Regions from separate parts of the Paenibacillus sp. WLX1005 genome, predicted to be linked through region 2. Evidence: a T-box and tRNA genes for the amino acid it is inferred to sense, from the RefSeq annotation. Region 2 holds a T-box; the other holds one or more tRNA genes.
What was found. The T-box of region 2 lies ahead of trpS (tryptophan--tRNA ligase). A T-box ahead of a tRNA ligase gene usually reads a tRNA of that ligase, here a tRNA-Trp.
Positions count from the first base shown of each region.

Region 1: it has a tRNA-Trp gene. The T-box ahead of trpS (tryptophan--tRNA ligase) is inferred to sense a tRNA for this amino acid. The anticodon was not compared.

Region 1 is NZ_CP176756.1:959,640-975,009, reverse strand. It holds gene ACE3MZ_RS04315 (sensor histidine kinase) at 1-319, opposite strand, end outside; gene liaF (cell wall-active antibiotics response protein LiaF) at 804-1,472, opposite strand; gene ACE3MZ_RS04305 (PspA/IM30 family protein) at 1,765-2,499, opposite strand; gene ACE3MZ_RS04300 (PspC domain-containing protein) at 2,501-3,010, opposite strand; gene ACE3MZ_RS04295 (PspA/IM30 family protein) at 3,013-3,684, opposite strand; gene ACE3MZ_RS04290 (hypothetical protein) at 3,758-4,069, opposite strand; tRNA gene ACE3MZ_RS04285 (tRNA-Arg) at 4,318-4,391, opposite strand; tRNA gene ACE3MZ_RS04280 (tRNA-Cys) at 4,404-4,477, opposite strand; tRNA gene ACE3MZ_RS04275 (tRNA-Gly) at 4,492-4,566, opposite strand; tRNA gene ACE3MZ_RS04270 (tRNA-Gln) at 4,579-4,653, opposite strand; tRNA gene ACE3MZ_RS04265 (tRNA-His) at 4,661-4,733, opposite strand; tRNA gene ACE3MZ_RS04260 (tRNA-Trp) at 4,764-4,837, opposite strand; tRNA gene ACE3MZ_RS04255 (tRNA-Tyr) at 4,845-4,929, opposite strand; tRNA gene ACE3MZ_RS04250 (tRNA-Thr) at 4,953-5,028, opposite strand; tRNA gene ACE3MZ_RS04245 (tRNA-Phe) at 5,044-5,119, opposite strand; tRNA gene ACE3MZ_RS04240 (tRNA-Asp) at 5,193-5,268, opposite strand; tRNA gene ACE3MZ_RS04235 (tRNA-Met) at 5,273-5,346, opposite strand; tRNA gene ACE3MZ_RS04230 (tRNA-Val) at 5,368-5,443, opposite strand; tRNA gene ACE3MZ_RS04225 (tRNA-Glu) at 5,541-5,612, opposite strand; tRNA gene ACE3MZ_RS04220 (tRNA-Ser) at 5,636-5,727, opposite strand; tRNA gene ACE3MZ_RS04215 (tRNA-Asn) at 5,731-5,806, opposite strand; rRNA gene rrf (5S ribosomal RNA) at 5,847-5,963, opposite strand; rRNA gene ACE3MZ_RS04205 (23S ribosomal RNA) at 6,026-8,952, opposite strand; tRNA gene ACE3MZ_RS04200 (tRNA-Ala) at 9,101-9,176, opposite strand; tRNA gene ACE3MZ_RS04195 (tRNA-Ile) at 9,199-9,277, opposite strand; rRNA gene rrf (5S ribosomal RNA) at 9,303-9,419, opposite strand; rRNA gene ACE3MZ_RS04185 (16S ribosomal RNA) at 9,560-11,114, opposite strand; gene ACE3MZ_RS04180 (helix-turn-helix domain-containing protein) at 11,793-12,671, opposite strand; gene ACE3MZ_RS04175 (hypothetical protein) at 12,849-13,013, shown strand; gene ACE3MZ_RS04170 (hypothetical protein) at 13,244-13,825, shown strand; gene ACE3MZ_RS04165 (arginase family protein) at 13,818-14,912, shown strand; gene ACE3MZ_RS04160 (hypothetical protein) at 14,881-15,370, shown strand, end outside.
Region 2 is NZ_CP176756.1:4,451,961-4,467,330, forward strand. It holds gene ACE3MZ_RS19025 (toprim domain-containing protein) at 1-217, shown strand, start outside; gene cyoE (heme o synthase) at 257-1,192, opposite strand; gene ACE3MZ_RS19035 (metal-dependent hydrolase) at 1,558-2,553, shown strand; gene ACE3MZ_RS19040 (ABC transporter substrate-binding protein) at 3,283-4,233, opposite strand; gene ACE3MZ_RS19045 (FecCD family ABC transporter permease) at 4,307-5,332, opposite strand; gene ACE3MZ_RS19050 (FecCD family ABC transporter permease) at 5,332-6,339, opposite strand; gene ACE3MZ_RS19055 (hypothetical protein) at 6,653-6,838, shown strand; gene trpS (tryptophan--tRNA ligase) at 6,900-7,889, opposite strand; T-box leader at 8,076-8,452, opposite strand; gene ACE3MZ_RS19065 (aldose 1-epimerase) at 8,613-9,590, shown strand; gene ACE3MZ_RS19070 (O-methyltransferase) at 10,222-10,629, opposite strand; gene ACE3MZ_RS19075 (M3 family oligoendopeptidase) at 10,997-12,802, opposite strand; gene ACE3MZ_RS19080 (YycC family protein) at 12,942-13,094, shown strand; gene ACE3MZ_RS19085 (hypothetical protein) at 13,091-13,321, shown strand; gene ACE3MZ_RS19090 (DUF2225 domain-containing protein) at 13,541-14,251, opposite strand; gene ACE3MZ_RS19095 (globin) at 14,306-14,683, opposite strand.

The sequences.
Region 1 (15,370 bases), 2.1 Mb from region 2:
GCCGCGTCCACTCATCACTGCCCCATTCTGGTGCTGTCTGCGACCAGCTTCCCTTTTCCCACATAAGCAGTGTCTCCCGCAGCTTATCAATCCGCATCTTGAGCCGCAGTGAATGATACAGTCCAAACAATGCCCCAATCACCATCACCGGAATACATAGCGCAATGCCTGTGCGCAGCCACGCTTCCCAAGAATCCTCCAGATCGAGATGCCCGGACGTATATAGCACATACATCACTACAATCAACAAAAGGACTGCCAACAGCACCCCTTCACTCATACTGCGAACAATCATGTCAGCAGATTTCCGTTTCGTCATCTATGTATCCCTCCGTCCCGACATCGGCTTAACTGCATCTCGTCATAGCCTTCCCATTAACCGTATACCCACATAAAACATACAGTAACAATCCAACATGAATATGAAATGTACATTATGCACATTAACTATACACCGTTACAAATAAGCCTTCTCTGACAATCCACACTTCATTCGTTCCTACTCAAAAGACAGATGCAATCGAGAAATCCTAACATCTCCTCCCAATATCCACCCGTCCCACCTGTTCCATACTCTACAAAATCCAATCACAACCAACTCATTCATCTCACTCAAACAGCCCTATACATTTCCACCTATTATTATAGAAAACAAATCCGCTCTCATTACTCTCTATCCCAACGAGTTATAGCAAAACACAACTACAACTACAACTACAACTACAACTACAACTACAACTACAACTACAACTACAACTACAACTACAACTACAACTACAACTACAACTACAACTACAGACTAATTATGCCGACAACCGAATATTCAAGTCACCTGCCACATAAAATACAACCAACTTCACCCGCTGCACACTGCTGCCATAATTCGCTGATGTCCACTGCACCCGGTTCAATACTCCCTGTCTGCGCTCTACGCCAGACCGACGATCCGGATCAAACCCAATCTGCCCAAACAGCACATGTGCTTCAATCTCCACACCATACTCCTCTGGAATCGTAAAATCAAGATCACCAATAATCCCCTGAAAATACAACACCGTCTCCGCATCTTCAGCCATTGCCAGCGACAAATCATAATCAATATCGCCAATGGCATGCCACGAACTACTGCTTTGCATCAACCATGGATCACGATTATGCTGCGACGTATTGATAAAATTCTGCTTCGCATGATGCTTCTGCCCACGGTGCGCCTTGTTCGCTCGGAAATAAAACCATCCCAGCGAGATCAACACAATACCTAGAACTAATGCCAAATGATCCAACAGCAACAGCCCTGTGCCAATCGACAAACAAATATACCCCTGCTTCATTTTACCTTTGCGTAATCCAAGTACGCCGATCAGCAGCAAAAGAAGAGCGACAATCGTAAAAAAGCCAAAAAACGGTCCTAGCAAAATCAGCATTCCCAGCCCGATTAACACTACCGCAGCTGCATCTCTTTTTCTGTTCATGTCACCCCTCCTTTACCGCCCATCCCAGGCATGTAGTGGAAAAGCCATACTGCATGCATCAGACACACGCTGTATGGCTTAACCTATCTAACTATATCATATTACGAACGTATCTTGAACTCATATCAACATTCCAATTATCTACGTGTATTACGAAATATTTCTTTGTAATCACTTGGTACGTATACACTTATTGGAATCAATATTGCTGACTAGAATATATCTTCAATTTACGCATATCAATCATTGTCTTCATCAATACTTTTTATTAGATTCGATGTTATGAGACTAATCAATGCGTAGATTCGTCAGCAGGTCGTGCGCTAGATTCGATTGTTTTAGGTGTGGATGGACCTGCCAGTTTGCTTTTCAGCAGATTCAGCTGCTCATCTACTTTGAGTTGCTTTTCAGCCTGCTCAGCATTGATATATGGAGTGTTATAGCCGGAGCTGTTGTAAGGAACACGCAGTACATCAGCTTCCGCTTCCATTTGCATAATTTTTTCTTCCATACGGCTAAATCCAAGCGATGCGCTACCACGGTTCAAAGAGTCACCGGAGCTAACTTTCGCCATTTGTTTTTTCGCTTTCGCCATTTGAGCACGGGATACCAGCTCATTGCGTTTATTACGCATTTTGTAGAATTCGTCTTTCATTTCATGCAATTGAGTCATCAGACCAGCTACTTGCTCTTTCGCCTGTGCATGCATATCGCCATATTCTACATACTTCTGATCAAAGTACAATTTTTCTTCCAGCAGACGACGTGCCACTTCTTCCTGCCCACTTTTCAGTGCTGCGGTTGCTTGGCTTTCACGTTGTGCTGCCATGCGACCTGCTTCTTCCAAACGCTGCTTCATACGGCGCTCGTTCGCCATTTGTTTTGCTACCGTCACCTCGGATTGATGAATCTCAGCTTCCATATCGCGCAGATACTGGTTCAGCATCACAATCGGATCTTCCACCTTATCCAGCATTTCATTTACCGATGCCTTTGTCATATCTTTCAATCTTTTAAATACTCCCATGTTATTGTTCTCCCTTCTCGTATTGAGCAATTTTTTTGCGAAGCTCTTCAACTTCCTTGCGCAGTGCTTTTGTTTCGATATTTTTCATCATAGAGTCCAAGTCAGCGGTTGCTTTATTGACTGGCTCCGGCTGTTCGTAAGGTGGGCGATTTTGGCCAAAATAACGCGTATTGCTTTTATGCGGCTCAGCATACTTATCTGGCTCATAGGCATTCTGGGAAGTTCCCCAATACCCGCCATACGTATGACGTTCACCACCATAACGATCCTGTTCAAAACGAGGATCATGTGCATCCGGACCAAAATCGAACGGACGATACATAGGCGGTTCTTTTGGTACGATGAAGATCGCAATCAGATAGATCAAGATCGTAGTTCCACCCGTGAATGGGATACTCAGAATAAGCAGTATCCGCAGTAGCGTCGGGTTGATCTGAAAATAATGCCCCAATCCGCCCGTCAATCCGGATAACATCCGGTCATTGCTCGACCGGTACAACTTCGGTCGCATATTCAGCCCTCCTTCCGCTGCTGATCAAGCTTGCGTCTCAGACGCTCAAGCTCGGCATCAAGTGCAATCGCACTGGCGGGATCAGAACCACCGGATGGATAACTGTCCATCTGACGTACATCACGTACCGCTTTGGCTTCAAGCTCCCAATCAGAGATGCGATCTTCCAGTCGATTAAAGGAAGGCATGTTGCCGCCTCCATTGCCAAAACGTCGATTCATCTGCTGCTGTAAACGAAGTGTTTCCATGCGAGCATGATAATATTCACGTTTGCTATACACAATCTGATATTCCGATTTCAGCGTATTCAACTGATACTCGATCTCGTTGAGCGCTTCTTTATTTTTATCCAGCAAATCATGATACTGGTTTTCCTTTTCTTCATACATAACCTTTTCCTGCAAAGCCATACGTGCCAATTCTTCCTCTTCCGCTTTCAGAGCCAACATCGCTTGTTCTTCACGTTTCTGGCGCATTGCAGATGCTTTTTCCACATGATGATTCAGTTGACGTGTGTGATGCGAAATGCTGTTATGCAGCTGCTCTGCCTCCGCAATCTCCTGACGAGTATCCAGCAAAAACTGATCAATCAATCGAACCGGATCCTGACTTTGTTCCAGCTTTTCATTTAAAGTCGCTACGGTGATATCCCGTATACGTTTGAACATGTTCATGGGTAAATGCTCCCTCCCTTACTGTAGTGCACGGGTTAGTAATTCCACTTCATCATTCAACGTTCGAACGCAATTAGTACGTTTGATGACGATTCTTGAGCATATAGACACCACCGACAACAAGAGCAATACCAATAATTGGTCCGATTAAGAAAGAAAGTTTGGAGAAAAGAATACATGCTCCGATGATTGCTAGTACGAAGCCAAGAACTTTACGTCCACTTTGAAGCGCATAATAACCAAGTGCAATCAATGCAACTGGGAAGAGCAGTCCGATCAAATGCCCCATCAGACTATGTAAAACAGGAACGAATTTTCCGAATACAATCAATGCCCCAATGACAATCAGTCCGACAGCTGCAACACTTTTCCGATTAATATTCACTGTACTCACCTCCCTTAATACTCAATTGCCTTATAACTACATTCTAAAGAAAATGATAGCATTGCAAAATGGACCGGGGATGGTATTTTGACCTAGACCTTAGACGGGGAGTATATAGGAAAATGAACGTTAATAAAGCAATTCTGCTTCAATGCAATATAAAATAAAAAATAATACAATACAACAAAAAAAGCTCATTAGCACATGAACTTCTTCATGAACTAATGAGCTTATAATTTAAAAAGATACGCGCCCTAAGAGATTCGAACTCCTGGCCTTTTGATTCGTAGTCAAACGCTCTATCCAGCTGAGCTAAGGGCGCTTAATAAAATACTGGAGGCGCCACCCAGATTCGAACTGGGGATAAAGCTTTTGCAGAGCTGTGCCTTACCACTTGGCTATGGCGCCATATAAAATTGAAATGGAGCGGACGACGGGAATCGAACCCGCGACCCTCGCCTTGGCAAGGCGATGCTCTACCGCTGAGCCACGTCCGCTCAATGAAGTAATGGCAGGGGATACAGGATTCGAACCTGTGCGTGACGGAGTCAAAGTCCGTTGCCTTACCGCTTGGCTAATCCCCTATAAAAGGGCGATCGACGGGAATTGAACCCGCGAATGTCGGAGTCACAGTCCGATGCGTTAACCCCTTCGCCACGACCGCCAAAGTATGAAAAGTGAATAAAATATAATATGGCAGGGGCAGCAGGAATTGAACCCACACTAACGGTTTTGGAGACCGCTGTTCTACCTTTAAACTATGCCCCTATAAAACTGGTGGAGGCTGATGGATTCGAACCACCGAACTCAGAGAGAACAGATTTACAGTCTGCTGCGTTTGGCCACTTCGCTAAGCCTCCATAGTAAGAAAAGAAAGAAAAAATGGTGCCGGCGAGAGGATTTGAACCCCCGACCTACTGATTACAAGTCAGTTGCTCTACCAACTGAGCTACACCGGCAAGTGTAAATAAAAATGGTGGCTCGGGACGGAATCGAACCGCCGACACGAGGATTTTCAGTCCTCTGCTCTACCGACTGAGCTACCGAGCCTTAATGATGCATGGTACAGTGTCGACTCTCTACTTACATTCAATCCAGTAGCCGAGAAGATACAAGATAAAAATGGCGGAACCGACGGGATTTGAACCCGCGATCTCCTGCGTGACAGGCAGGCATGTTAACCCCTACACCACGGTTCCATCATTGCGGGGACAGGATTTGAACCTGTGACCTTCGGGTTATGAGCCCGACGAGCTACCGGACTGCTCCACCCCGCGTCGTTGATAAGAAATTCTAGATGGTGGAGACTGAGGGGATCGAACCCCCGACCCTCTGCTTGTAAGGCAGATGCTCTCCCAGCTGAGCTAAGTCTCCATAGGACACAAGATTGATTGTATCATCATTTTCAAGTTAATGTCAAACCTATCAACTTCTATGTACAATCAATACTATGAGTATTGAAGTAAAGATATGACCCGTAGGGGATTCGAACCCCTGTTACCTCCGTGAAAGGGAGGTGTCTTAACCCCTTGACCAACGGGCCTTATAATTAATAGAGAAAACATATGGCGGAGAGAGAGGGATTCGAACCCTCGAGACGCTTGTGACGCCTACACGATTTCCAATCGTGCTCCTTCGGCCAACTCGGACACCTCTCCATATGGCTCCCCGAACAGGACTCGAACCTGTGACAACTCGATTAACAGTCGAGTGCTCTACCAACTGAGCTATCAGGGAATAGTCGCCACTCCCTAGAAGTGGCTAGTCTTGCTATTTCGCTTGGCAACGTCCTACTCTCCCAGGACCCTGCGGTCCAAGTACCATCGGCGCTGGAGGGCTTAACGGTCGTGTTCGGGATGGGTACGTGTGGAACCCCTCCGCCATCATCACCAAACGTGCAGATGTGTTGATCACCTGAAAACTGAATCCGAAACGATCCATCGCGTGTTTAGAATCTTGGATAAGCCCTCGACCGATTAGTATTGGTCAGCTCCATGCATTGCTGCACTTCCACCCCCAACCTATCAACCTCGTCGTCTTCAAGGGGTCTTACTACTTGGGAAATCTCATCTTGAGGGGGGCTTCACGCTTAGATGCTTTCAGCGCTTATCCCGTCCGCACGTAGCTACCCAGCGATGCTCCTGGCGGAACAACTGGTACACCAGCGGTGCGTCCATCCCGGTCCTCTCGTACTAAGGACAGCTCCTCTCAAATTTCCTACGCCCACGACAGATAGGGACCGAACTGTCTCACGACGTTCTGAACCCAGCTCGCGTACCGCTTTAATGGGCGAACAGCCCAACCCTTGGGACCTACTTCAGCCCCAGGATGCGATGAGCCGACATCGAGGTGCCAAACCTCCCCGTCGATGTGGACTCTTGGGGGAGATAAGCCTGTTATCCCCAGGGTAGCTTTTATCCGTTGAGCGATGGCCCTTCCATGCGGTACCACCGGATCACTAAGCCCGACTTTCGTCCCTGCTCGACTTGTAGGTCTCGCAGTCAAGCTCCCTTTTGCCTTTGCACTCTTCGAATGATTTCCAACCATTCTGAGGGAACCTTAGGGCGCCTCCGTTACATTTTAGGAGGCGACCGCCCCAGTCAAACTGCCCACCTGACACGGTCCCCGTACCGGATCACGGTACTAGGTTAGAACTCAGATGCGATCAGGGTGGTATCCCAACGGCGCCTCCAAGGAAGCTTGCGCTCCCTCTTCCAAGGCTCCCACCTATCCTGTACAAATCGCACCCCAGTTCAATATCAAGCTGCAGTAAAGCTCCATGGGGTCTTTCCGTCTTGTCGCGGGTAACCTGCATCTTCACAGGTATTAAAATTTCACCGGATCTCTCGTTGAGACAGCGCCCAAATCGTTACGCCATTCGTGCGGGTCAGAATTTACCTGACAAGGAATTTCGCTACCTTAGGACCGTTATAGTTACGGCCGCCGTTTACTGGGGCTTCGGTTCATAGCTTCGCCCGAAGACTAACCACTCCCCTTAACCTTCCAGCACCGGGCAGGCGTCAGCCCGTATACTTCGCCTTGCGGCTTCGCACAGACCTGTGTTTTTGCTAAACAGTCGCTTGGGCCTTTTCACTGCGGCCCCCTCGTGCTATTCACACTACCGGGGCACCCCTTCTCCCGAAGTTACGGGGTCATTTTGCCGAGTTCCTTAACGAGAGTTCTTCCGCGCGCCTTAGAATTCTCTTCTCACCTACCTGTGTCGGTTTGCGGTACGGGCACCTGCTTCCTGGCTAGAGGCTTTTCTTGGCAGTGTGAGATCATGACCTTCGCTACTGTAAGTTTCGCTCCCCATCACAGCTTGACCTTAGAGTGTGCGGATTTACCTACACACCAGTCTCACTGCTTAGACAGGCATCCATCAGCCTGCGTCACTACCCTCCTGCGTCACCCCGTTGCTCATAGCGGCTTTCGGTGGTACAGGAATTTCAACCTGTTGTCCGTCGACTACGCCTTTCGGCCTCGCCTTAGGTCCCGACTTACCCTGAGAGGACGAGCCTTCCTCAGGAACCCTTAGGTTTTCGGCGGATCAGATTCTCACTGATCTTTTCGTTACTCATACCGGCATTCTCACTTGAATGATGTCCAGCGCTCCTTGCGGTACACCTTCAATCCTCATTCAACGCTCCCCTACCCCTGATACAGATGTATCAAGCCATAGCTTCGGTGGTGTGTTTAGCCCCGTTACATTTTCGGCGCAGAGTCACTCGACCAGTGAGCTATTACGCACTCTTTCAATGGTGGCTGCTTCTAAGCCAACATCCTGGTTGTCTGGGCAACTCCACATCCTTTCCCACTTAACACACACTTCGGGACCTTAGCTGATGGTCTGGGCTGTTTCCCTTTCGACAATGGACCTTAGCACCCACTGTCTGACTCCCGGAATAAAGTCTGCGGCATTCGGAGTTTGACTGAACTTGGTAACCCTTGCGGGCCCCGCATCCAATCAGTGCTCTACCTCCGCGACTCACCTTCCGAGGCTAGCCCTAAAGCTATTTCGGGGAGAACCAGCTATCTCCGGGTTCGATTGGAATTTCTCCGCTACCCCCACCTCATCCCCGCACTTTTCAACGTGCGTGGGTTCGGACCTCCAGTACGTGTTACCGTACCTTCATCCTGGACAGGGGTAGATCACCCGGTTTCGGGTCTACGTCCACGTACTACAGTCGCCCTATTCAGACTCGCTTTCGCTGCGGCTCCGGCTTCTCACCTTAACCTTGCACGGGAACGTAACTCGCCGGTTCATTCTACAAAAGGCACGCCATCACCCATAGATCGGGCTCTGACTTCTTGTAAGCACACGGTTTCAGGTTCTATTTCACTCCCCTTCCGGGGTCCTTTTCACCTTTCCCTCACGGTACTGCTTCACTATCGGTCGCTAGGGAGTATTTAGCCTTACCAGATGGTCCTGGCAGATTCATACGGGGTTTCACGTGCCCCGCACTACTCGGGATCCGTCTCGGAGGGAATATACTTTCAACTACAGGGCTTTCACCTTCTACGGCGGGCCGTTCCAGACCTCTTCATCTACCATATTCCTTTGTCACTCCAAAGAGACGTCCCACAACCCCAAGAAGCAAGCTTCTTGGTTTAGGCTGTTCCGCGTTCGCTCGCCGCTACTGACGGAATCACTCTTGTTTTCTCTTCCTGAGGGTACTTAGATGTTTCAGTTCCCCTCGTCTGCCTCTACACATCCTATGTATTCAGATGTGAGTCACTGGAGATGAATCCAGTGAGGTTTCCCCATTCGGACATCCCCGGATCAAAGCTTGCTTACAGCTCCCCGAGGCCTTATCGTTGTTCGCCACGTCCTTCGTCGGCTCCTAGCGCCTAGGCATCCACCGTGTGCTCTTACTAGCTTAACCTAGTTGGTGGTCTTCTTATCAAAAGAAGAACCTATCTTACTCTTCGTTACCGATCCTGTTTACACAGTGTTCAGTAAGAACAGTCTTCTAAAACGCGATGTTTCGTTTCGGTATCCAGTTTTCAAGGATCAACTTGTCAAAATAATATTGGTGGAGCCAAGCGGGATCGAACCGCTGACCTCCTGCTTGCAAGGCAGGCGCTCTCCCAGCTGAGCTATGGCCCCATATACAGTATGAAATAAAAAATGGTGGGCCCTGGTGGACTCGAACCACCGACCCCACACCCTTATCAGAGGTGCGCTCTAACCAACTGAGCTAAGGGCCCACAATAGAAATGATGAAGATGCATCGCTTGGCAGCGTCCTACTCTCCCAGGACCCTGCGGTCCAAGTACCATCGGCGCTGGAGGGCTTAACGGTCGTGTTCGGGATGGGTACGTGTGGAACCCCTCCGCCATCACCACCAAACGATGACGCAATCTACATCGAGAGATTAACCTCTCAAAACTGAACAACGAAGTGAATGTCGGTCAACGTAGTGACCCGCGTCTGGTTTCCCAAACGACTTAGAGTTGAATGTCTTCGTTGCAGAAGACGATTCTCCATAGAAAGGAGGTGATCCAGCCGCACCTTCCGATACGGCTACCTTGTTACGACTTCACCCCAATCATCTACCCCACCTTCGGCGGCTGGCTCCTTGCGGTTACCCCACCGACTTCGGGTGTTGCAAACTCTCGTGGTGTGACGGGCGGTGTGTACAAGACCCGGGAACGTATTCACCGCGCGGCATGCTGATCCGCGATTACTAGCAATTCCGACTTCATGCAGGCGAGTTGCAGCCTGCAATCCGAACTGAGACCGGCTTTTTAGGATTCGCTCCACCTCGCGGCTTCGCCTCCCGTTGTACCGGCCATTGTAGTACGTGTGTAGCCCAGGTCATAAGGGGCATGATGATTTGACGTCATCCCCACCTTCCTCCGGTTTGTCACCGGCAGTCTGCTTAGAGTGCCCATCATTACATGCTGGCAACTAAGCATAAGGGTTGCGCTCGTTGCGGGACTTAACCCAACATCTCACGACACGAGCTGACGACAACCATGCACCACCTGTCTGGAATGTTCCGAAGAAAAGGTACATCTCTGTACCGGTCATTCTGATGTCAAGACCTGGTAAGGTTCTTCGCGTTGCTTCGAATTAAACCACATACTCCACTGCTTGTGCGGGTCCCCGTCAATTCCTTTGAGTTTCAGTCTTGCGACCGTACTCCCCAGGCGGAATGCTTAATGTGTTAACTTCGGCACCAAGGGTATCGAAACCCCTAACACCTAGCATTCATCGTTTACGGCGTGGACTACCAGGGTATCTAATCCTGTTTGCTCCCCACGCTTTCGCGCCTCAGCGTCAGTTACAGCCCAGAGAGTCGCCTTCGCCACTGGTGTTCCTCCACATCTCTACGCATTTCACCGCTACACGTGGAATTCCACTCTCCTCTTCTGCACTCAAGTCACCCAGTTTCCGATGCGACCCGAAGTTGAGCTTCGGGATTAAACACCAGACTTACATGACCGCCTGCGCGCGCTTTACGCCCAATAATTCCGGACAACGCTTGCCCCCTACGTATTACCGCGGCTGCTGGCACGTAGTTAGCCGGGGCTTTCTTCTCAGGTACCGTCACTTCTCTAGCAGTTACTCTAGAAAACGTTCTTCCCTGGCAACAGAGCTTTACGATCCGAAAACCTTCATCACTCACGCGGCGTTGCTCCGTCAGGCTTTCGCCCATTGCGGAAGATTCCCTACTGCTGCCTCCCGTAGGAGTCTGGGCCGTGTCTCAGTCCCAGTGTGGCCGATCACCCTCTCAGGTCGGCTACGCATCGTCGCCTTGGTGAGCCGTTACCCCACCAACTAGCTAATGCGCCGCAGGCCCATCCTTCAGTGACAGATTGCTCCGTCTTTCGTTCGTCGTCCATGCAGACATCGAAAGTATCCGGTATTAGCTACCGTTTCCGGTAGTTATCCCAGGCTAAAGGGCAGGTTGCCTACGTGTTACTCACCCGTCCGCCGCTAAGTCTCAAGAAAGCAAGCTTTCTATTAACTCCGCTCGACTTGCATGTATTAGGCACGCCGCCAGCGTTCGTCCTGAGCCAGGATCAAACTCTCCATAAAAGTGTTTGACTTGCTCAATGCTTGCTGGCGAGAACATTGCTGTTCTCTATTGTTTGAAGAACGAAAGTTCTTCACTCACTCGTTGTTCAGTTTTCAAAGATCAAGCTCTTTCGTTACCGCTCAATATTTCTCGCAGCAACTTTTATATCTTATCATGTTGTGTTTCTTTCGTCAAGCACTTTTTTAAAGGAGTTTTTCTCTTTTCAAGTGTTTAACTTGGATCTTTATGATATACCTCACATCGCTATCACTCGTTCGTGACAACTCTTAGATCATATCATGTTATCAATTATTTCGTCAACAATTTTTTTTCAAAATCATTTAAAAGTTTGTTTGATTGAAATTAATGACATTGTTTATTCTGCTTGTAAAACTGTAAAAGCTTTAAGCGGAACGTTTTATAATTTATCATAAATGAATTGTTTGAGTCAACTATTTATTTAGCATTTTATTATCGATCTATAAAGGTCACCACTTTGTCTTTACAACTTATTTGGTTGATTCCTATTCTAATGTGAAATCCTTTTCTGATCTATGATAAAAATCGGATTATGATATAGATTGTTTTCTAGTATCTAACATTCATGAAATAAGGCTTGGACACTTGTATCTACTACCTTAAAGGGGATTACATGTTTACTCTCTAGCTTCATAAGCATAGCTCGACTATTTGCTGTTCTATGAAGACCATGAATTCAATTCTCTATCTACAATTGTAATTAGCTCTGTTTTATGGGTAAGTTCAAATATACTTCTTGCTTTATTGATATAACTCCTACCTTCTTCTCTTCGTTTAAGATTTACTAGATTGATCCCCATTTGATAATGTAATTCTCCAAATAAGTACAGACGTTCTTCCTGAATGCATAGTTTGATTCCTTTTTGACAATACAATAAAGAGTTCTGATATTGCTCCAGATTGATTAATGCTTTGGATAGATTGTAGTAGAGACGTAATTGGATATTACGATCCTGTACTAGAGGAAGTTTGTCCAAGCTTTGTAATGCAGTATGAAATATCTCTGCTGCTTGGCTGTATTCGTGCAATTGGTCGTGAATAATTCCGATGCTGTTCAGAATCTCGGTTTGACGTTCAGAGTAGATTCGATTGATTTGCGGTGTGAGGTCGAGTGACGCATACAGACATTGCATTGCATAGTCGGCATTTTTATAAATCTGAAAGTGGCACATGCCTTCATGCCATAACAAAAACTGCTTTTTATCTTTGGAATCGAATAGCGGATTATCTTTTTCTTTTTGTACCATCCATAATGCTTCATCGTATTCTTTGTTCCTAACATGCTTTCGTAAAAAATAAAAGAAATCACTCACGTAATCAAATTCAGGGCTTCTTACAAACGAAAAGAAATAATCCAATGTAATGCCAAGCCTGCTGGTCAACTCAGATAATGTGCTGCTTAACGGAAGAATGTCACCTTTTTCAATTTTGCTGATTTGCGCTTGAGTACATATGTCTTGTGCCAGCTGTTGCTGCGACATTCCCATTTCTAGTCTGAACTTTTTTAAAGTTGATCCTAACGTATTATACTGCTGCATGCCATTCTCCTTTCTTCATGATACATGGAATATGCCTACAATTATATTTTATCACGCTACAAGTATTATTTGTTATTAAGTGTAATAAAACCCAAAAAATATGATCATTCCGGCTTTCTCCACCCTTTTAGACAATGTTGTATGATCAATTCAGTTCTTACATAAGGAGTGGTGATCATGAACATTGTATTCAAATCATTGTGTGCAGGGCTGCTATTTTTTTCAACAGTTAACTCCATATTGACAATAAGTATGACCACCATGCATCCCGCTTCTAATCATGATGTGATCTTTTCCGGCAAGCAGGAAGAACTGCCTCACGAAAATGGATTAAAGGTCTAATTGACTTTTAATAAATATTACTCGTGAAAGGAGGAGTCCATCATGAAAAAAAGTATCGTTCTGAAACCTGTTGACGCGAAAGACCTGAAAGAACTGGAAGCGAACCGCAGAAATGCTTCTGGTCGCTGTGCAAGCGGACGCTGTGCTTCTGGCCGCTGTTAATATACTTAGGAGGTGCAGAAAGCTTCGGCTTTTTGCACCTCCATTCCTTTTCTCAAGGAGGAATGGGCATGCTGATCATTATGTGGATTGTGTTGGTCTATATTTTGTTTACGTTCGTAAGCACGTATATTCATGAACTTGGGCACGCGTTAAGTGCTTATGCTCTTGGTGCTAATCAGGTAGTTATTGCCAAAAGTCGTCGTTCGTATCAGGTAGAGTTCAAAACATACTTTGCGTTTGAACAGGAGATGACAGAAAAGCAAAATATCATTGTCAGTGTAGCGGGCGTAGGATTGCAATTTATTTTCTCTATGATTCTGATCTGGCAACCTTTCTCCATGATGCTATCCTGTATCGCGCTCATCTATATGCCTTATATTTTCTTTAACCTTTTACCATTTTATGGATTGGATGGTCATTATGTATTGGAAAACATGGCTACATTCAAAATGCGAATATGGAGTATATTACTGTACCTTTCATTTTGCATTAGTTGGATAGCAGCCTTATCGGGTTTACAAAGTATATTAGCATTGTCTCATTCGTACGCTCAATGGACGTACCTGTTATTGTGCCTGCTGATATGGGGACAGGTTGTACTGAAATTTGTACGCTATTCCATAAAAGGAAGAAGGTTGGAACATGAATAAGACGAAATATGTATTAGATAAAACTCTTCGGGGCGAGGCAATCATTAGCGATTCTTCTTTGGAAAACTTTTGGCTATCTGAAGACGTTACATGTTCCAGCCCTACGCAGGATATATGCTTCTATCACGCCTCTCTACCATCCGCCCCTTATTCGGAACAGCTTCATATTATGGGTCTACCCTTCGCTGACGGCTCCAACCATCCAGACAGCAAGGTACGGCAGTTTCCGGCGACGCTACGTTATGTGAGTACGAAAACGCCGCTTTACCCAGCACTGGAACGTACACAATCCAGTGGAATTTTCGATATAAACTATCAGGAGCATATCCTCACCCATTGTCATCTACATGATTGCGGCGACATGTCGCTCCAAGACTACAATGCTGAGGCACTTTCACAATCGTTGGAACTGCCGATTCGGCAATTTTGCTCCGCTAACGCCAAATTCGCATATATTGGCGGCGATCACTCGGTTACATACCATATTCTGAAGCAATTGAAGCAGAATGGTCGACGTATTCTTTATTTACATTTTGATGCCCACCTGGATTGCGGCTCTGATCCTCTACGCCTGGATCATGAAGTACATCACGGAAATTTTGTGCGTCATTTACTTGCCAATCAAATTGTTGAGCATGTGATACAGCTCGGTGTTCGGGGACTTCGCTCACTTGGGCAATATTATGAGCATCCACGCCTATCCTGTATTCCTGCTGCACAATTGAATGCGCAAGAACTACAGCATATATTGGAATCGTTATCAGCGTATCATTATGATATCTACGTCTCATTCGATGTCGATGTTTTGGACCCTTCTGTATTTCCTTTTGTTGATTTCCCTTCTCCTGGTGGTCCGTCTGCACATGTATTGCTGGATGTCATTCGCAGCTTGCGGTATGTACCAGGCATCATCGGCATGGATCTGGTCGAAGGTCATGGCGCAGATATAAACGCAGAACATATTCCTTTTCAATATGACACTGTGATTCATATCTTCTCTCAGCTACTGCATATGCTTCAACAATCTGTGTCTATTCCAGAAAGGAGCATCCCCCATGAATACGAAAACAACACCATTACAAAATGAGTTAGATCAACTGCTTCGATATGAAAAAGAGCATGGACTGGGCTATGATGATTTTATGGCACTCGTGAACATCTCCAAAGAGCTGCTGCCCTTAGATTCCGCTGATACCAATCATATTGAATCCACTTGGATGAAATATCGCATGAACAATCTGGAACAAAATGAATATCGTTTATCCCCAGATGCCTTTGCTGGTTTTGACGAGATTGTCGGTGCCGAGCATATTTTACAATGTGTTCGAAACAAGGGAGTATTCGGTACGTTTCATTATGGAGCCTATCGATATGTCGGTCTTGAACTGGTACGCATGATGGAGAATCTGAATTCGCGTCTGGATGTGGTGGTGGATCAGGATTCGTATGATAGCGAAAAGGAACTGGAGCCATGGAACGATATTCGTCGAGAGTCGGATATTCACTATATTGTTTCCGAGGAGCAGGGCAGCGGTCTAAAGTTGG
Region 2 (15,370 bases):
GCAGGTCGGACAGGACGAAGTGTATCTGTTTCTGGATAACGATTCGTCCGGTCGCAAAATTCGCGGCGTGCTCAGCGATGCCTTTCCAGATGCAACGCATATGTATACCCGTCGCGGGTATGCCGGTGTAGAAGGCACGCCGGATGAGTATGTCGCAGCACAACTGGAAAAGGCAGGGTTAGACGAATATATTATCTACCCTGCACCGCCTTTTTAAAGTTTTGTTATTCGTATTCGTCGCAGACTGACATCATTCTCAGCGATGCACCGTGTCGATCATCATCAAAATAAAGCTTATCGTCAAATAGTTAATCGAAAAGATAAATGCTCTTTTTGCCCATTGATCCTTGTTCTGCTTTTGGAAACCAGCGATTGCCATCACCAGCCATGTCACAGACAGCACCAATGAAGTCACCATATAGATCCAACCAGTATAGCCGTACACATACATTAGAATCGGCACTGGAATCAGCAGTGCAATATACGGTAGCATCTGATACTGGGTACGAGTAATGCCTTTGACAACGGGCAAAAGTGGAAAGCCCGCAGCACGATATTCTTCCACCCGACGAATGCCCAACGCCCAGAAATGCGGCGGTTGCCACAGAAACAGCATCGCAAACAATAACCATGCGCCTATATCTATTTGTTGCGACACCGCTACGTATCCGATCACTGGTGGCATCGCGCCTGATATACCGCCGATCGATGTACTCCAAGTGGAGCTTCGTTTCAGCCATAGCGTATAGATGACGATATAGACAAACATGCCCAGCGCGCCAAGTGCCGCTGCCAACAGCCCTGCGAATATTGCCAGTACGGATAAGCCAACGATGCCGAGTCCAATCGCATACCACAATACAATAGTAGGAGATAGGCGACCAGTTGCCAGCACACGGTCACGAGTACGCGTCATTTTCATATCCAGTTCGCGATCCCAGTAATTGTTAAATACGCACGATGATGCCATTACCAGCATCGTTCCAAGTAATGTCCATAACAAATGTCCAAACTGAATATGCCAGCCCGAAGCGAGCCAGAAGCCGCCAAAGGTAGCAATCAGATTGGAGCGCAAAATCCCCGGTTTGGTAAGCGCGATAAAGTCACGCCAGCTTGCTCCTTGCTCGCCTGGAGCCGGAGCTTCATGTAAGCTAGAATCCGGTAGTGTAGAATAGCCCGGTTGTTTATCCAAGTGAACTTCTTCCTCCTTAACATTAGGTTGCATGCAACCGATGATTACAACATAGGGCTGTTCATAAAAAAGGCTCACCTCTTCCACTCCCTATTTCCATAGGAAGATGCAGGGTGAATCCCGATACATCCGTACAAATCGCCTTATCCACTTTATCATACTCCCATGCAATTGTCTTTGCCTTTGCCAAGAGATGGCGGCGATTATGACAATTTGTTGAAGGATGCGTATTTTAATCTCAGTTTCACGTTTTTGCTAACTGGTTATGGTAAACTACAGGCGAAATGAAGCAAAGCTACTGCGTCATTGCAAAATTGGAATTGCATACGAGATGAGACGCCGAATGACTAAGGAGAGAATATTCAATGGATACTGCCACCCATTTTGCCATGGGGTTTGGACTTGCCGGACTTGCTTATGTAGACCCTGTTGTCGCTTCCGACCCCGGTCTGGCGATTGCAGTTATGGTCGCAACGATCATCGGTTCGCAAGCGCCGGATTTTGATACTATATTACGTTTAAAAGACAATGCCACTTATGTACGCAATCATCGCGGCATTACGCATTCCTTGCCATTTATGGCATTTTGGATTGCGCTGATCGGCGGAGGCACTTCGCTGCTGCTACATCATGAAGGCTTCTGGCACATTGTATTGTGGACTGCGATTGCGGTTGTCCTGCATGTGTTTACCGATTTGTTTAACACCTACGGTACACAGGCGGTGCGACCATTTAGCGAAACGTGGATTTCGTGGAATATTATTAATATTTTTGACCCGTTTATTTTTGGGACGCATATTGCGGCGCTGCTGCTGTGGGTAACCGGATTGGTTCCGCCTGCACCGCTATTTATTACGTTGTATTCGACCATCGCTGTCTATTATGTATGGCGGACGACGACACACTGGTATTTGACCCGCAAGGTAGAGCGCATGGATATTGAAGACGGACGCTCACCGGAGCCGGATGGACATTATGTGCTCATTCCGACCATTTCGCTGCGCCGCTGGCATGTTGTGCATGCCAAACAAGACGGCAGCTACCGAGTCGGCTGGTATAGCCCGAATAAACTGATCTGGATTGACGCTGTGGCATCGATGCAGCATCCAGCGATTGAAGCGTCCCGTCAGCATCGGGATATTCAAGCGCTGCTGTACTTTTCCTCGTATACGATTTCTGAGGTGGAGCAGACGGCTGGCGGGTATATTGTACGCTGGGCGGATGTGCGCTATCGCCATCGTCGCCAGTATCCGTTTGTCGCGGTTGTGGTGATGGATAAGGAGTTTCATACGCTGGATTCGTATGTGGGCTGGTTGAGCCCGGATAAGATGAATGAGCGGTTGAGTGTGCATGTTGGATGATGTGGAGTTGAAATGATTTGGCGGGAATGCATCATGCACTTCGGGAAGGAATAAGGGAACGGGACTCCGGTGGAGCCGCGGGAATCTTTTGGATTAGGAAGGAATGAAGATTCCCGCCCCTCCAAAGTCGTCCCTATCCCTTATTTCCTTCCCTTCGTTATCTGCGCCCGCCTCATTTTCAGCTTTCACTTGGTAGGGGAAGTAGAAATTAGAACATGAACATTGCTGTGGAGTAGAAACGGGATTACTGTTTTGGATTCAATTTTTATGTGTATTATCTATTAGTTTACTGGTTCACTATTTTGTTGGTTTACTGGTTTGCTGGTTTACTATTTTAATTGGTTGATTTGTTTATTGGGTGACTAGTTTGTTGGTTTATTGGCTTAGTCGTGTATGGGTACATTATGATTAGTAAACGTTATGTATCTCTATCATTTTCAAAAAAAGCCCTGATTGGTTTGGCAGCTGGAGTGCTGGGACCGGATCAGGGCTTTTGGTGTTTTTTACATTTGGTGTTTTGGGTTTGTTGTTTACTTTTTTGTTTAGTTGGAACTTGGTGTTGTAGCGTGTGAAAGAGCGTAAACAATATGGTTGGGTGGTGGGCTGCATGGGTTGGTGTGTCATGCAGCGAGTGGTGATGATTGTTGTACGTTTTTCTTACGTGTTACTTTTAGCGGTTGGAGTTACTAAATTTCGTTTATTTCTTTATTTCGTTATTTACGTTTGTCGTTAGTTGGAAAATAGTTTTTCGGCGTCGTCTAGTGCCATGCGGTGACCTAGGGATGAGTAGTCTAGCCATTTTTGACCGTCGAGCATGTAGACGTGTTTTTCTTTGACGGCTTTTAGGTTTTGCCAGACTGGGTTTTTCTCTAGTTCGTCAAAGGTTGCCTGCGCTTCGTTGCCTTTGCTGATGATGACGAAGATCGCGTCGGCGTTGTAGTCGGGCAGTACTTCTTTGGAGACGACGGCGAATGGTTCGTCGGTAGAGATTTGTTTGACCATGTCTGGTGCTTGTAGTTTCAGGTCGGTGTACATAATTGGACCAAGTGGGCGAGCGGTGCTCATCACGCGCAGTTCTTTGGCGGTAGCGCGGATTGCCATGACTTTGGCGTTGTCGCCCAGTTTGCTATGGATCAGGGTGCTGACTTCATCGGCTTTTTGTGTGTATTCTTTAATAAATGCGTCGGCTTTGTCAGTCAGTCCGATATGCCCGGCGATTTGTTTTAGGTGATCCTGCCATGTGCCTTCGTCCATGTTGATGGATATGGTTGGTGCGATTTTCTCGAATTTGGAAAGGTCTGTGCCGGAAATGGATTCGTCGACGTAGATTACATCCGGATTCAACGCCAGCAATGCCTCCATATCAGGATCATCGGCTTTGCCTAGTTTGGTAGTACCTTGTAATTGATCCGCTACATGTGGCAGGAAGTCTTTAATATCGCCGCCAATGACCGAACCGACAGGCTGAATGCCCAATGCCAACAAATCATTGGTGACATGAATGGACAGCGATGCAACGCGTGCGTCGGCTGTATGTGTAATAGTGCCATTCTCGGTTTTAACTTTGGATGATGCTTCACCAGTAGCGCTGCTTTCGGTCGTGCTTGCGCTCTGACCGCATGCTGCCAGCAGAGCAATCAGCAGCCCCAATACGATAAATAGATGTACCTTTTTCAACATGTCTCTTACTCCTCCAAATGGATACTTATTTATAGTTGTATTGCCTGTTTACATTTCAAAACATAATCTCTGTTCAAAATTTACTTCGGAACAGCAAATACAGAAAATACGGTCCCCCAATCGCCGATACGACGACACCAGCAGGAACAGCATTCGGTTGGAAAATCGAGCGTCCAATCGTATCCGCTGTTAGCAAAATGACCAGTCCGATCAATCCGGCAGCAGGCAGAAAATATTTGTGCTGCGCACTGGTCAGACGACGCGCAATATGCGGCGCGACTAATCCGATAAAGCCAATAGAACCGACCATCGCTACACTCGCACACGACAGAGCCACCGCCAGCAGCAGCATTTCGATCCGGCTGCGACTGACATGACCGCCCACGCCTAGTGCGAGTTCATCTCCAAGCGCGAACAAATCAAGTCGGGATGAACGATAATATACCCACGGTACAATCAGCACGATCCACGGCAATAGCGTCCACACATGAATCCAATCGCGCGCCCATACACTGCCCGCCAGCCAAGTCGCGGTAAAGCTGTACGTGTCTTCGTTCAACCGAAGCGATAACAGCAGTGTCAGTGCACTGATACCCGCCGCTACTGCAATGCCAACCAGTATAAGCCTAATGGGCAACAATCCGCGTCTGCGGTCATAGGCAAGGGTGAAGATGAGCAATGCTGTGAGCGTACCACCGACAAAGGTGAAGATCGGTATCCAGATTGAGGACGAACCTTCCAATGTACGGAAAAAAGACACATACACAATCAAGCCCAACCCGGCTCCGGCATGAATACCAAGAATACCCGGATCAGCGAGCGAATTACGCGACGTTCCCTGCAAAATCGCTCCAGCAATCCCAATGCCACTTCCCGCTAGCATCGTAATGAGAATACGCGGCAGCCGATAATCAAACAAAATCAGTTGCTCTTGCCTGCTACCTGAGCCAAATAATGTGGACAGTACGCGCAGCGGAGACAAGCGGATTGTGCCAGTATTGAGACTGACGAGTACAACTAGCAACGACACAACGATGAGCAGCAGACTAACGAGCCATGCGCGCCGAGCTCTTTTCATCTGTACGCTATGTAGATCCATCACAGTCCCCTCCCTTCCCGGCGCGCCAGATAAAGGAAGAATGGAACACCGACCATTGCGACCATCGCTCCAATCGCAAATTCACGCGGCGGCTGTACCATCCGTGATGCAAAGTCCGCCCAGACGAGCAACATCGCACCCAGCAATGCGGAAAACGGAATGATCAACCGATAATCAACACCGATCAAGCGGCGTGCAATATGCGGGATCACTAGCCCGACAAAGCTGATCGCGCCTGCTGCCGATACCGATACCCCTGCCAGAATCACGACAGCAATCAGTGCCAGCACTTTGATCCATCGTACCCGTACACCTAGATTAACCGCCGACTCCTCACCAAGTGCCAGAAAGGTAATCGGTCTGCCCAGCGTGATCGCCCAGATCGTCGTTAGTACAATGATTGGCACTAACAGCTTCAGTTGATCCCAGCTAATCCCGCCGACGCCCCCTGCATACCAGAATGCCAGATCCTGACTGAGATCATAATAGATAGCAATGCCCGTACTAAGTGAATGCAGCATTGCCGCAATCACAGCTCCGGCTACTGTCAACTTCATCGAGTTCAGCCCGCCCGGTGTCGATGCGCCCAATGCAACGATCAATACCGTCGCCAGCGCCGCTCCGACAAAGGACATCAGCATGAGCGACGAATACGATAATGTCGGCAAAAAGGCAAAGCTCAACGCCACCACCAACGACGAACCGGCATTGATACCGAGCACGCCAGTATCCGCCATCGGATTACGCGTGACCCCCTGCATGACTGCACCGGCAACAGCAAATGCCATACCGACAATGACTGCCCCGATGACGCGTGGCAAACGCAGATTATAAATAATCTGATCCGCCGTAGCCGCCGGGTTATAATGAAAAACCGCCGACCATACAGCCGACAGCGTCAATTCCTTCGCTCCATACGAAATGGCAAAAAAGACGGACAGCAATAGCCCGGCTACAGCACAGGCAAACCAGATGCCTGTTTTCAGTTGTTTGTGTAATCTACTCAAAGCATACCGCCGCTTTCTTCCAATTAATAGTGAGAATCATTATCATTATAACATCGTTATTATAACGTATTCCCGACATTTGTATATAGTCATTCTGGCTTTCGTTTGGCTTGACCATCTTCTCAAACTACGGCAAAATAGAAAACAGAAGTCTTGTAATACGCTTACATGACTTCTGCTTCGGGATGTATATTATATGCTGTCGAGACTGTATCATGTAAAAAGCAGGTGTGTTCCGATTCACCCCATTTGGGTAAATCGAACCAACACCCGCTCTCATCCATCTTATTTATTTCAGGAGGCTGTCATCGCTATGAGCAAGATTCTTTCCGCCTGGTTTGCCTTTTCTTCCATTATTCTGTTGTTATTCTGTGCTGTTGCTATTTCGTACTCTGCCTGGCTCGCCATTTTGCTTGGTGTCGTTGCTATTGGCAATATTGGCTGGGGCTTTGTCATCAAAGCCAAACAACAACGCCGTAGCGGGAATCACCCTGCCTGACCGATACGCATGATCCGTATGTTCTTGCAGCGCTGCATTGCCCAGCAGAGCATACAACCGCTTATCGCGATACAGGCAAAAAGCCCATTTTCTCTTTGACGCCAGTCAATATTTTCTCCGCTGAGGCTTGTGCATGTTGTGCGCCCTGGCGGAGAATGTCGCGTACCTCGCCGGATTCACGAATTTCTTTGTAGCGCTGCTGCAACGGTTCCAGACCAGCAACAACCACTTCGCCCAATTCCTTTTTGAATCCTCCGTACATTTGACCTTCGAATTTGTCAGCTACCTGCGCCAGACTCAAGCCCGAAAATTGCGAATAAATCGTCATCAGATTACTCACTTCCGGTTTGTTGATCGGATCATATTGCACTTCGCGTCCAGAATCCGTTGTCGCGCGGCTGAACTTTTTGCGAATGACATCTGGCGGGTCTAGCACGGCGATATAACTGCCTGCGTTCGGGCTGCTTTTGCTCATCTTTTTCTTAGCGTCATCCAGTGACATGATGCGTGCGCCCACTTCGGGAATGTACGGATCTGGAATGGTGAAATACTCACCAAAGCGGTGATTAAAGCGCGCAGCCAGATCGCGTGTCAGCTCCAAATGCTGCTTCTGATCATCGCCAACCGGTACTAGATCCGCATTATACAGCAGAATATCCGCTGCCATCAGTGCCGGATATACAAATAGACCGGTACCAATATTTTCTTTACCTGCGGATTTGTCTTTGAACTGAGTCATACGTTCCAGCTCGCCCATCGAAGCGAGCGTTGTCATAATCCATCCCAGTTCCGCGTGCTGCGGCACATGCGATTGCATAAAAATATTCGATTTGGACGGATCCAAACCTGCGGCAAGATACAGCGCAGCAACCGATTCGGATGCTTCGCGCAGTGCTGCTGGTTCTTGAGCTACTGTGATCGCATGCAGATCGACAACCATAAAGTAACAGTTGTATTCATGTTGCAGTTGAACAAAGTTCTGGATGGCTCCAATGTAGTTACCGATCGTCAACAGACCGCTTGGCTGAATGCCGGATAGTACAGTTTTCATGCTTATTTCCTCCCTTGTCGTTGGCTTACTACGTATACAGCTGTGTGTATTCTACATATCAGGAGTGTTCAGCTGACATGTATAACCTTCGTGCTATTGTTATGTACAGCGCGTTCGAATGGCTTACCCATTGATCCGCCTGCACCATCATCGGATATGGGCGAACGCAAAAAAGGCCCACATCCTGCAAGGGACGTGTGACCGTGGTGCCACCCTTATTTACCGGAAAAGAATACTCAAACAGACAGCAAACTGTGCGTCGTATATACATCGCAGCAGTCTGTGCGCATGCTTGCATCTTACAATCGCAAGCACATAACAGCGTCCAAACGCCAAACGTGAAGCTGTCCCGTTCATAACTGAACCCAGCGGTTCTGATCCGGCCTTTATGCCACGTTAACGGCGGGCTGCCGGCCGGCATACTGAGGACGATCGCTGTGCAATCTCCGCTTCAACCTGGCACTCCAGAGTCCATTCGGCAAACCATCTTCACCGGTTTCCATCACCCACCGGCTTTCTGTAGAAGCATTCTTCTGCCTACTCTTCTCTATCATCGTTTTCCGATATTTACAAAAATACGCGTTGGTGCTGCGTGTTCTTTGAAACTCATCATAATTGGCAAATCGTCAAATGTCAAATCGCTTTTTGCCCAAAAAATCTGGTATGATAATGATACTATATTTGCACTTTATTTGTTCTGCAAGATGAGGAAGGAGCCGCGCAATGACAGTTAGCAAAGGAACCTGGAACCAATATGAAACCTATATTCTCAAAAGCAAACAGCTCGAAGTCACGCTGCTGCCTAAGCTTGGCAACAATGTAATCGGACTGCGCGATGTACAGGAAAACCGCGAGATTTTGCGCCGTCCTGAAGAAAGCGAACTTGATTTTTATTTGCAAAAGCCATACCACTTCGGTATGCCTATGCTGATGCCGCCGGGACGTATTCGCCGTGGACATTTTGAATTCGACGGTGTGGAGTATCAGTTTGATCAAAATACAGCTAACGATAATCATATTCACGGATTGCATCGTACCCAGTCATGGCGAGTTGCTGATATTGATGAGAGCGAAGACGGTTGCCAGATCGTTACCGAGTTGTTAACGGCTGATGATCCCAACTGGATTCGGCAATACCCTACCCCGCTCAAGCTGGAAATGACGTTGCAATTGCAAGGAACTTCTCTAATGCAACGCCTCAAAATTACCAACCTGGGGCAAAACTCCGCTCCGTTCGGATTCGGTCTACATACCTGGTTCCTGTTAGATGGCGAACCGGAGCGTTGGACGCTGAAAATCCCGGTGAGCAATCAGCTCTTGCAGGATGAAGAGCAGATTCCGACTGGCGAAGTCGTGCCGCTGGAGGAATGGGACGAACTGAATACCGGCATGAATATGCAACATCGCAATTGGGACAATCTGCTGCGCATTGGTGATAAACGTCCAGTGAGTGCCGAATTGAAACGCGATGATGGTTACGGGCTGCGCTATTCTGCTGATCCGGATCATTTTAAATACTGGGTATTGTACACCAAGGGCGAAAGCGACCAGTTCTTATGTATCGAGCCGTATACAAGTCTGCCGGACGCACCGAATTCGACACATCCACGCGACTTTACCGGTCTGATCGAATTGCATCCCGGGCAACCGGTGGAATTGAATCTACAGCTGGATGTTATTGAGAAATATACACAACTGTAATAGAAATACTGCTGTAACAGAAACATAGCTGTAACGGAGCAAACGATTGTGTTGCTGCCTCGGATCAAGGCTGCTGCATAGCTTCGATATTGCGTTGTGCGACCTAGCTGAATCCATCTACACACAAAAAGCGACTCCATAAGGAGTCGCTTTTGTTTGATATGATCGTGCTATCCATTGTTCCATCCCAGCACACCGGGTATGTGGCTCAATCGAGCCGAATAGGAATATAAAATAATATAATGGCAGGAATCATGATGCCTGTTCCGGTTCAATGGCGGTATTGCGTTTAGTGCTAGTTATGATATTGGTTGTACATCCGTATGATACGTTCTAGTGTACCGCTTGATTCTGTTGTTACTACTTTGCGAATAGATGCGTAACAATTGCTTGATAACTACGTTCCTTCTGAATAAGTGCTGCTTATGATTTTTGCTCATATAGTTTGTGTTTATTGCTTGTTATATCTAGTTTTGTTTCAAATTGGTTCTAGTTTCGTTCTGCTTTCACTCTTATTTCAATCTACTTTTCTACACTCTACCTCTTGCTACGTATTGCCTTGCTACCACAGCTAAATCCCTACTACTTGCTTCTCACCAATCGTTAGATCGACGGTGTACATACTGGCTAATTACGACAATTCTGCATTTGCCTCGTTGTATGTAGCTCTTGGATAACGAATCATGTGGTTCGCCATGTTGTAGTTAGATTCGATCACAGTGTCGACCATGATTAATCCTTTGGATACAGCGAATTCGTAACTGATCTCTCCGTGTGTCCAGTGGTTTTTGAATTTTAGCGATTCAATTGCCATTTGGCGGAACGATTTGATCTGCATTGCCGTCAATCCATCTTCTGGACCGCTCCATTCTCCGTTTCTACCACTGATCGGGTTATGCTTGATACCAAACTTACCAATCGTGTTGTTGCGGATCTGTACGAATACTGTACCAGAATCCAGATGCGCCAATTCATTTTCCAGTTCTTTGAACACAATGTCTACTTGTCTGGATAATGAAAACAAATCATTTTTAGGCATTTGTTCCCCTTCCTTTCTCTGTCAATCATGTAAATTCAGGACTTCGGACTCATTATATGGTGATTATGGAGTAGTGGCAAGCACATCATCAATAAATAGGTCTTTATAACTATTATTCGACATTTTTCACTGTTATTATACTGTTTTCTGCTGTGTTTTACGACAGCAACTGAGTTAAATTTGTCACTTTATAACTTGCGCATTTATGCAAAAATTAAGAGTCGGTAATAAAAAAAGAAAGGCTTTGTCTATGAAAAGACAAAGCCTTCTTTACATCATGTGTTGCATGAATTGGATCTTTTACTGTGTATTCATGCAGCAGGAATGACATTCTTTTTACCAACTACATCATGCGTATTGGAACAAATTATTGTTGTACCCGGTCAGCAGTCATTTCCAGGAATAGATTCACATCGGCGATACTCGCGTCGACTGCTTGCTGCCAAAATTCTGGTTGTGTCAGATCGACACCAAGATGTTTCTGTGCCAGATCTTCGACTGTCATCCGACCAGTATCACGCAGCAGCGCATCATAACGAGCAGCAAAGCCTGCACCTTCTTGTTGAGCCAGCGCATAGATACCGGTGCTGAACAGATAGCCAAATGTATACGGGAAGTTATAAAATGGCACGCCCGTTTTGTAAAAGTGCAGCTTGGATGCCCAGAAATGTGGATGATACGAAGACAACGTATCGCAGAACGCTTCACGCTGCGCCTCTTCCATCAATTCATTCAGCTGCTCGCTACCTACCATACCGGAACGACGCTGCTCGTAAAAGCGTGTTTCAAACAAGAAGCGCGCATGAATATTCATATAAAAAGCAATGCTGCGTTGAATTTTATCTTCTAGCAGAGACAGCTTTTCTTCATCGTTAGCTGCACCTTTGACCAGTGAATCGGCAACAATCATTTCCGCAAATGTAGACGCCGTTTCCGCTACATTCATCGCATATTGTTGACTGAACGCAGGCAGCTCGTTCATCACATGCTGATGATACCCATGACCGAGTTCGTGTGCTAGCGTTGATACATTGGATGCTGTACCGCTATAGGTCATGAAAATACGGGTTTCCTTACTTTGCGGCAGCGATGTACAGAAGCCACCCGGACGCTTACCAGCACGATCTTCCGCTTCAATCCAGCGCTGGTCAAATGCTTTGACCGCAAAGTCTGCCATATCGGGATTAAACTTGCGGAACTGCTCTACGATCAGATCGGCGGCATCGTCATAGCTAACTTGACTATCCACATTACCGATTGGCGCATCCACGTCATTCCAGCTCAATCTCTCGACGCCTAGCACTTGAGCCTTCCGTTCCAGATACGATACGAAGACAGGCTTATTTTTGACAATAACATCCCACATCGTATCCAGCGTTTGCTGAGACATACGGTTTATATGCAGCGGCTCCTTGAGTACACTGTTCCAGCCACGATTATCATACAATTTCAGACGGAATCCACCTAGATGGTTGAGCGTATCGGCACAGAAATCTTCTACTCCAGTCCATGCTTCTTCCCATTTGTGGAACATGTCTTCACGTACTTCTCGGTTTGTATCGTTCATTTTGTTGGCAGCCTGTCCAGCGGACAACTGCACGGTTTCACCATTTTGTTCAAATGGAATTCGCACATGGCTTACGATCGTATCATAAAAGTCACTCCAGCCATGATATCCATCAACCGCCAGACCTAGCGCCAGACTTTCCAGTTCTGGTGTCATTTTCTCACGTGCCAGACTACGAATTTCGTTCAGGAAAAAGGAGATCGGCTCCACTTCTGGGCGTTTGATCCACTGTGCGAATACGTCATCTTCTGTATTCAGCAGGATACTTTGAAATTGTACAAACAGACTTTGCAAACGTGCTGACAAATCGCCAAGCGATGCCGACAGACGAACCGCCTGCTTATCACTCTGATCCTGTGCAGTCAGACAACCTGCAAAGGAAGCAGCTTCGCGTAGACGAATCCGAGCATGTTGCAGTTGTTCTAGCAAACCGTCAAAAGCCGTTGTCTCTTCTACTGTGTTCGGAGCAGACACGGTTTTGACCTGTTCAGTCAGTTTTGTAATATCTTCGGTCAGCTGCTGTAAGTGCTGTTGCAGTTGTTCCGAGCCAGAGCCTCCAGCAAAGATCGGTTCCAGATTCCATGTTTGGTTAAGCGGATGGTTCATGATGACATCACCTTTCTGTGTAAGTTTGCAGACAGACCACCTGCGGTTGCTATGTACAATAGATCTCTCATCGCCAAGTGGGTATAACTATAGTATACTCTAATTCAACACTATTTTGGTATGGAGGAGGAAGCCTGACATGCGACCACTACAAATCTCAGCTGATACCGCCGTCAAGCTGGCAGAGAAGCTGAATATCCCGCTTGAACAGCTGATGCACATGCCTCAGCATATTTTAATGCAGAAACTGGCTGAAATGGCTAAGGACGAACAGGGTGACAAGTCTCAATGATTCCGTTCAACCAGGCATGGCCTTACGATATTGTGATGAACGATGTATATATTCAAGACTGCCCCTTTTGCCAAGCTGGCAATGTGCTGTTACCGATCAAGCCGAAGGAATTGGCAACAATCCGCAACGGTAAAAAAAGGCTGCTCGTCTTCCCATGTTGCAGCAATCGGGTGACTTTGCTGGACAGTGATAGCGATTATTTGCTGACGGATACCATTTTACGCTGATTGAACCGCCGATCAAGCACGTTTGTCACTAGAACATGGTTCATTAGCTACGTATGGAGAATACGCGGATAAAGGTATCTTGTACGGATGTTGTTTACATGTGAGCAGAAATAATGAGAAAAAGAACCATCTTGTGCACTGGATACTGTGCGCAAGACGGTTCTTTTTTGTGTTTTATCTTTAAAGTTTCAGCATTTTCTAAACATAGTATCCTGCTGACTACTCCTGCATCTCATGCGGAAGCTCGTGATTTTTCGCTAGCATCTGCTCGCGCAGAACGACCCATTGCTCACGCGAAGCACGAATCATCGCGGAATCGGTAATGCGCTGGTCGTTGATAACACGTGAGAACCATTTGACCGCTTCGTTAAATTGATCAAGACGCCGGTGCAGCTCACCGATCAGGAACATGAGCCGAGCATCGCTACCGCCGATACTTTCTAGTTCATACACACGGATGTACGAATCCATGCAGTATTTTAAAAAGCGCAGTTCCTGCTCGGTTTCGCCATTGTAACGGTGCAACCATGCGATATGATGCAAAAAGCTAGCAATAATCCGTTCTCTGTCACCGATTGCTTGCGCACACATCAGTGCCAGTTTATACGTTTCCAGTGCTTGCTCGCGTGTGCGATGACCGCCCATATCACGTTTGGCAAGTCGATTACCGATTTCGGTCATAAACTTTTGCTTATGGGCGGAGCTGAGTGTAGCCATCGAATTCTCCGTTGAGGCAAAGCCGCAATGCGGACAAACCCGTACGACGTAGAAATCAGGATTCTCATGCTGGTAATATGCGCAAAAATCAGAATCCCGGCGTGAGACGCGTTTTAGACTTGGTCGTACCCGACTCGTCTGAAACGATTCCTCACATTGCGGGCATTGGACGTTGATTTGATATAGCGGTTCTAACTGTATGGACTCCTCCATCTGTACTTCTTCCCCCACGTTTATTTATACTTCTGTATGCTGACGATACAGAACTCAATGACTGTTCACAAAATGATGTGCTGGACCGGATAAACGGTCGACTACGAATTGACGCAATTCATCCTGCACGCCAATCTCCTGAAGCGCTGCATTCATGCAAGCTAGCCAGGCATCTGCCTTTTCATTCGTAATCGGAAACGCCATATGCCGCGCACGCATCATCGGATGACCATACGCATCAGAAAATAACGATGGACCACCAAAAAACTGTGACAAAAACATATACTGTTTCTCCATCACAGGATAAATATCTTCTGGAAATAAAGGACCGATCAATGGGTCTTGCTGCACTTTCGGATAAAAAGCCTCCACCAGACGGCGGACACCTTCGGCACCGCCAAGCAGCTCATAAAGAGATGCACGATTATTCAAAGGGTATCGCCAACTTTCGTTACGTCGTTGCCCAAAGTATACCATAGTTACCCGGCAAGTGGGACGCGCGTTGTCGAAATTTCTGCTATCCCACGGTCGTCAACAATGCCTGTCGCCTCTGATCTGGTATAAACCGATCATTTCAAGACAATGACATATAAAAAAGGACGCTAACTCAATGTTTAGCGTCCTTGTGCAGCCGAGTGTATCTACGCGGCTGCGTCTATAGGTTCAAGTTCAACAATTCAATTCATACTGCTCACCCTGCTGACTTGCAGCAGTTGTTCATTCAGCCCATACGTCATACCAACTGATTTCAGTACATGCTGCCGTCTTCTTCCCCGGGTTGCGCGAAAGAGGATCGGATGACATATACAAAACCACACACTAGAAGTCCGGAAATAATGCTTATACCCATCATGATCACTCCAATTCTTGAATGTGTTGTTGACTACCGACGGTTGATTACGGTTAACTTATGTATTCATTTTACCATACTGACTGCGAAATAGTACCCTTTTTGTAAGCGTTTACTTTAACAATTAGATTACAGGCTCTTTACAAAAGATCGTATTATTGCGGTTTTGTTGCATAAGCCTAACGAATGTCAACGTTTGCCTGCCAACTGGCTCTTTATCTATGGTTTGGAGATGTGTTCTGTGAAGATCCCTGCCCAAAAAGATTGTT